Regions from separate parts of the Roseococcus microcysteis genome, predicted to be linked through region 1. Evidence: riboswitches for the same ligand, from Rfam matches in the RefSeq annotation. Region 1 holds a riboswitch; the other holds the start of a gene.
The links. Region 1 has a riboswitch for cobalamin ahead of ICW72_RS21290 (DUF1636 family protein). Riboswitches for the same ligand answer to the same signal wherever they lie in the genome.

Region 1 (3,394 bases):
GTCCACCGACATGGGGTGGCGCAATTCCCGCAGCGGCACCAGGCGCAGCGCGGGCAGGATGTCGCGCTCCGCCTCCCAGGCCGCGGCGAGGCCCGCCAGGTCGCTGTCAGTGAAGCTGAGCACCGCCATGGGCGCGGGCGGCTGGCGGAGGTCAACGGGCTCCGTCTGCTCGTCCAGCGTCGCGGTGGAGGTGTTCAGCAGGTGCATGGCATCAGGGCGCGGCGAGCGCCTCCGCCACCGCCGCGGCGTCGAAGCCATGCAGGCCCAGCACGACCAGCTGGCCAGAACGCGCCTCGCCCGGCGCCCAGGCGCGATCGAAATGATGGCCGACACGCTGGCCCACCGCCTGCACCAGCAGCCGCATCGGCTTGCCGGCAACGGCGGCGAAGCCCTTGGCGCGCAGCACGCCGGGCACGGCGCAGGCGGCGGCGACGCGCTGTGCCAGGGCGGTGGCATCGGTCACTTCGGGCAGCGGCAGGACCACGGAGGCGAAATCCTCGTGGTCGTGGTCCTCCTCATTGTCGTGATGGGTGCGGCGGGCCTCGATCTCGGCCTCGGTGGCGAGGCCCAGGCCCAGCAGCAGCGCCGGCGAGATGCGGCCAGACTGTGCCTCCAGCACGCCAATGGGCCGCGGCAGGGCGGCGCCCAGCGCGGCGCGGGCGCGGGCCAGCCCGGCCTCGTCCAGCAGGTCGGCCTTGGTCAGCACGATCAAATCGGCGCAGGCCACCTGGTCCTCGAAGACCTCCTCCACCGGGTCGTCATGGTCGAGCGAGGGGTCGGCGGCGCGCTGGGCGGCCAGCGCCGCCTCGTCATGCGCGACGCGCCCCTCGGCCAGTGCGGCGCCATCCACCACCGCCACCACGCCATCCACCGTCACCCGGCCCTTGATGGCGGGCCAATGGAAGGCCTGCACCAGCGGCTTGGGCAGAGCGAGGCCCGAGGTCTCGATCAGGATGTGGTCGGGCCGCGGCTCGCGGGCCAGCAGCGCGTCCAGCGTGGGCACGAAGTCATCGGCCACGGTGCAGCAGATGCAGCCATTGGCGAGTTCCACGATATCGGCCTCGGCGCAGGCCTCGACGCCGCAGCCGCGGAGGATTTCGGCGTCCATACCGATGTCGCCGAATTCGTTCACGATGACGGCCAACCGCCGCCCGCCCGGGTTCTCCAGCAGATGCCGGATCAGCGTGGTCTTCCCCGCGCCGAGGAAGCCCGTGACGATGGTGCAGGGGGTCTTGTCCAGGCTGGTGCTCATGGCGCGCTCTCCGCGGGGGTGAAGTCGAAGGGGGGATGCGCGCGATCATCTGGCGTTTCAGGATTTCGGGGCGGGACTTCCAGGGCATGGTGCCGTCCTCGGAGGCGCCGAGCAGGGCCGCGCCTGCATGCAGCGCCTCAGGCGAGCCTTCCTGCTCCAGCTTGCCGAAGATGTAGCTCCAGCCACCCGGCCGGACGAGCGCCGCCGAAGGTCCGCGCGAGCAGTTGGACAGGCATTTCACGAATTGCACGCGGTGCGGGCCGGCCGCGGCCACGGCCTCGCCCAGGGCGGCGCCGGCGCGGGGGGCGTCGGGCGCATCGCCCTCGCGCTTGCAGCTCGTGCAGACGAAGATCACGACGTCGGAGGACACGCGCGGATGCTCCGGCCCCAACGACAGGGCAAAGGGGTGCATCCAGGGCGCGCGCGCACGCCCCTGCCGGAATGGCCCTGCGCCGAGGCACCCCGCCCGGCGCATTCTGTGTTCGAGGGCAGGTCTCCTGGCTCACGGATCACCGCGGGGCATCGTCTTCCCGGGCCCCATCTCGCGATGGGTTCGCCCAGTGACATGTGATGCCCGCTCACCGTTCACAGTTGCGGGGGCAGCTCCGGCCTCGGGCGCATGGCCCGCTCCGGATTCCCTTTTCATCCCCGTCCCCGGGGAACCTTCGAACGGGGCTATCAAGCGGAGTGACGCGGGGCGTGTCAATGACGCTGTCCTGGGGCATGATCACGCGGTGAACAGCCTGACATTGATCCTGGGGGGCGCGCGTTCGGGCAAGAGCCGGCGCGCGGAGGCCCTCCTCACCGCCCTGCCCCCGCCCTGGACCTATATCGCCACCGCCGAGGCCTTCGACGCCGAGATGGAAGCGCGAATCGCGGCCCATCGCGCCCGCCGGGCCGAGGGCTGGGAGACGCTTGACGCCCCGCGTGACCTGCCCGAGGCGCTGCGGCGCGCCGGCCCGCCCGTGCTGGTGGATTGCCTGACGTTGTGGCTGTCCAACCTGATGCTGGCCGAGGCGGATCTCGGCGGGGCGACGGATGCCCTTGAGGCGGCACTGCGCGCCCGCACGGGGTCGGTGGTGCTGGTCTCGAACGAGGTGGGCCAGGGCATCGTGCCCGCCACCCCGCTCGGCCGCCGCTTCCGCGATGCCCAAGGCGTACTGAACCAACGCATGGCGGCACTCGCCGACCAGGTGGAGCTGGTGGTGGCCGGCATCCCGCTCAGGGTGAAGCCATGAGTGACGAGGAAGCGCGCCACCGCGCCAAGATGGCCGCGCGCAAGGCCGTGCAGGACGCCGAGGTGGCGTCCAAGACCATCACGGAAAAGGGCCTGCTGATCGTCCACACGGGCCCGGGCAAGGGCAAGTCCACCGCCGCCTTCGGCCTCGCGCTGCGGATGCTGGGCGCGGGCGGGCGCGTGGGCGTGGTGCAGTTCATCAAGGGCGCCTGGGAGACGGGCGAGCGCGCGGCCCTGACCCAGTTCGGCGACCGCGTGCGCTGGCATTCCATGGGCGAGGGCTTCACCTGGGAAACCCAGGACCGCGCGCGCGACGTGGCCGCCGCGACCCGCGCCTGGGAGATGGCGCGGGCGATGCTGGTAGACCCGGCGCTGGACCTGGTGCTGCTGGACGAGTTGAACATCGCCCTGCGCTATGACTACCTGCCGCTGGAGGCTGTGCTGGCGGACCTCGCCGCACGGCGGCCACTGCTGCACGTGGTCGTCACCGGCCGCAACGCGAAGCCCGCGCTGATCGAGGCGGCGGACCTCGTCACCGAGATGGGCGCCGTGAAGCACCACTTCGCCGCGGGCGTGAAGGCGCAGAAGGGCATCGAGTTCTGATGTCGCTGGCACTCATGTTCCAGGGCACGGGCTCGGATGTCGGCAAGTCGCTCATCGTGGCGGGGCTGGCGCGCGCCTTCACCCGGCGCGGCCTGCGCGTGCGGCCGTTCAAGCCGCAGAACATGAGCAACAACGCGGCCGTCACGGCCGATGGCGGCGAGATCGGCCGCGCCCAGGCCTTGCAGGCGCGCGCCGCTGGCGTGGCGCCCTCGGTGCATATGAACCCCGTGCTGCTCAAGCCGCAAAGCCAGGTGGGCGCGCAGATCATCGTGCAGGGGCGCGTGGTGGGGCAGGCGCGGGCG
Region 2 (3,394 bases), 900 kb from region 1:
CCAGCATGTTGTTGTAGAGCGACCAGCCGATGAGGATGACGGCGATGGCCAGCCCCGCCTGCCACAGCACCCCGCGCATCGAATGGCCGCCGGGCAGGGGAATGAGGGGCCGGGGCGGGGCCAGGGCGGCGGTGCTGCTCATGCCGGAAAATCCGAAGGGGGTGACAGGGGGTGCGGCCGCCGTGCTGGCGTCTGATCGCCTTCGGTGGAAACACCGAAGGCGTGAATCAGCCGCTCAAGGACGGCGGCCGCGTTCAACGCAGGCTCAGCGGGCCGGCGGCGCGTAGAGCAGGCCGCCATTCATCCAGGTGCGGTTCATGCCGCGCTCGAGGCCGAGCGGCGTGCGCTCGCCCAGCCAGCGCTCATAGATCTCGCCGTAATTGCCGAAGGTGCGGATGATCTGGCGCGCATAGTCGCCGCGGGCGGCGTTGATGCTTTCGCCCATATTGCCCTCGACGCCGAGGAAGCGGCGGACGATGGGGTTGGTGCTGCTGCCGGCGATCTGCTCGACATTGGCCTGGGTGATGCCGAGTTCCTCCGCCTCGACCAGGGCGAAGACGGTCCAGGCGACGATGTTCGTCAGCTCCTCATCCCCCTGGCGGATCACGGGGCCCAGCGGCTCCTTCGAGATGCGCTCGGGCAGGATGACGTGGTCGGCCGGGCGGCTCAGCAGGGTGCGCTGGGCGGCGAGAGCGGCGAAGTCATTGGTGAACACGTCGCAGCGGCCGCTGTCATAGGCGCGGCGCAGCTCGTCCAGGTCGGCCACCACCACGGGGGTGAAGCGCATGTTGTGCTGGCGGAAGTAGTCCGCGAGGTTCAGCTCGGTCGTCGTGCCGGGCTGCACGCAGACGGTGGCGCCGTCCAGCTGCCGCGCGCTGGTCACGTTCAGGCGCCGGGGCACCATCATGGACTGGCCGTCGTAGAAGACGATGGCCGGGAAGTTGAAGCGGTTGACGTTGCTGTCGCGCGTCAGCGTCCAGGTCGAGTTGTTGGAGAGGATGTCCACCTCGCCCGAGGAGAGGGCCGGGAAGCGGCTCTGCGTCGTCACGGGCACGAACTGCACGCGGTTGGGGTCGCCGAAGATGGTGATGGCGACCGAGCGGCAGACCTCCACGTTGAAGCCCTGCCATTGGCCCTGGGCGTTGGGGAAACCGAACCCGGGGTTGGAGGGGCCCTGCACGCCGCAGAGCAGCTGCCCGCGGGCGCGGATCTGGTCGAGGTCGCGCCCGGCCATCGCCTGGCTCGGGCCGAACATCAGGAACGCCGCCGCGGCGGCGGCGAACGCGGTGAGCTTCATTGGTGTGATGTCCCTTCGCTTGCCCGCGAGCCATGCCTCTTGGGCCGGGCAGCCATGTGCCAAGCGGCCATCAGCCTTTCAAGGTGGTTACCATAGATTCAGAAAATTTTTTTGCGGGGCCGGTTCATGGCTTGCGGAACCGCCTTGGCACCCCGTTCCCGGCCGGACTACATGGCCCCATGCGACGGTGCCCCGATGAGGGGTGAAACGGGAACGCGCGACGCGGGGCCAGTCCCCGCCAATCCGCGGCTGCCCCCGCAACTGTAGGCGGCGAGCCCGGGTCCATATCGCCATTGCCCCCATCCCGGGGTGAGAAGGCGGACCCTGGCCAGGACCCGCGAGCCAGGAGACCGGCCGTCGCAGAGTTGTTCTCGCGCGTGCCGGGCGGGGTGCACCGGTGCCACGGAACCCTGTTCCGGATGCGGGCTCGACGTCAGCCGTCGTGCGGGGATGCCCCCGCGCGGCATGTCGTCACGCGCAACCCGGGGGAACCCCATGCGCCATCTGTTGCTGTCCACCGCCGCCCTGCTGGCGGCTTCCTTGCCCGTGCTTGCCCAGGAGGCGGCCACGGCCCTGCCCGAGACCATCGTCACCGCCACCCGCGTGCCCACGGCGCTGGAGCGCGTGCCGGCCTCCATCACCGTCATCACCCGCCAGCAGATCGAGGAGCGCGGCCATGCCACCGTGGCCGAGGCGCTCTCCGCCGTGCCGGGGCTGCGCCTCGCGCAATCGGGGGGGCCGGGGCAGCAGGCCAGCGTCTTCCTGCGCGGCAATTCCAGCCGCTCCGTGCTGGTGCTGCTGGACGGGGTGCCGCTGAACGACCCCTCCGAGGCCAATGGCGCCTTCAACTTCGGCAATGACCTGCTCTTCGACGTGGAGCGCATCGAGGTGCTGCGCGGCCCGGCCTCCTCGCTCTACGGGAGTGCGGCGGTGGGCGGCGTCGTGAACCTCGTCACCCGCCGCGCCGCCAGCCGCCCCTTCGCGCCCTATGGCGAGCTGGCGGGCGGCACCCAGGGCACGGTGCGCGGGGGGCTGGGCGCCACCGGCACCCTCGGCGCCTTCGACTACCTGGCCAGCGCCAATGGCATCAGCACCGATGGCTTCAACGCCACCGCCCGCCGCTTCACCCGCACCCTGAACGAGCGCGACGGCTTGCAGGGCGGCGCGCTGGCCCTGCGCCTGGGCTGGACGCCCGTGGAGGGCAGCCGCGTCGAGGGCACGCTGCGCTACCGCCAGAACCGCTTCGACCTGGACAGCGTGCCGCGCGACGACCCGAACTTCACGGGCGATGACCGGCGCTTCATGGGCCAGCTCCGCGCCGAGACGCGGCTGCTGGACGGGCTCTGGACCACGGGCTTCCGCGTGGCCTTCACCCAGGACCGCCGCGCCTATGTGAACCTGCCCGACGCGCGCAGCACCGCCTCCACCCGCGACTATTACCGGGGCGAGCGGCTGGGCTTCGACTGGGGCAACACGCTGCGCCTGCCGGGGCTGGGCTTCGCCACCGACGGCGCGCTGAATTTCGGCGTGACCCATGCGCGCGAGGAGGTGTTCAGCCTGGCCGGCAACACCCCCTTCCAGACGCGCGTGAATGCCGCCCAGGACAGCACGGCCGGCCACATCGCCCTGCAATACCGGCTGTGGAACCGGATGGACGTGACGGCCGGGCTGCGCCACGATGCGGTGGGCAGCTTCACCGGCGCCACCACCTGGCGCGCCGGCCTGGTCTATCACGTGCCGGAGCTGGGGGCGCGGCTGCGCGCCTCGGGCGGCAGCGGCTTCAACGCGCCCTCGCTGTTCCAGCGCTTCGGCACCATCGGCACCACCTTCCGCGGCAACCCGAACCTGCGGCCCGAGCGCAGCCTGGGCTATGAGCTGGGGGGTGAGCTCGACCTGCCGCTCTTTGGCCGGGCGGATTTCGCCACGCTGGGCGCCACCTGGTTCCAGTCCCGCGTGCGGGACCTCATCATCTTCCAGGGGACGAGCGTCGCCAATGTGGACCGCGCGAACCTTCAGGGCGTGGAGCTGACGCTGGCGGTGCGGCCCGCGCCCTGGCTCTCGGCCGAGCTGGGCTGGACCATCACGGACGCCACCGAT

Region 2: it holds a riboswitch for cobalamin, as region 1 does, so the genes downstream of both, ICW72_RS11740 (TonB-dependent receptor plug domain-containing protein) here and ICW72_RS21290 (DUF1636 family protein) in region 1, are expected to answer to the same signal.

The regions. Positions count from the first base shown of each region.
Region 1 covers NZ_CP061718.1:1,519,526-1,522,919, forward strand. Annotated here, with positions in the region: gene cobN (cobaltochelatase subunit CobN) at 1-207, opposite strand, end outside; gene cobW (cobalamin biosynthesis protein CobW) at 212-1,252, opposite strand; partial or broken gene ICW72_RS21290 (DUF1636 family protein) at 1,293-1,727, opposite strand; cobalamin riboswitch at 1,723-1,934, opposite strand; gene cobU (bifunctional adenosylcobinamide kinase/adenosylcobinamide-phosphate guanylyltransferase) at 1,987-2,490, shown strand; gene cobO (cob(I)yrinic acid a,c-diamide adenosyltransferase) at 2,487-3,092, shown strand; gene ICW72_RS07230 (cobyric acid synthase) at 3,092-3,394, shown strand, end outside.
Region 2 covers NZ_CP061718.1:2,421,252-2,424,645, reverse strand. Annotated here, with positions in the region: gene ICW72_RS11750 (amino acid ABC transporter permease) at 1-142, opposite strand, end outside; gene ICW72_RS11745 (amino acid ABC transporter substrate-binding protein) at 266-1,297, opposite strand; cobalamin riboswitch at 1,466-1,670, shown strand; gene ICW72_RS11740 (TonB-dependent receptor plug domain-containing protein) at 1,793-3,394, shown strand, end outside.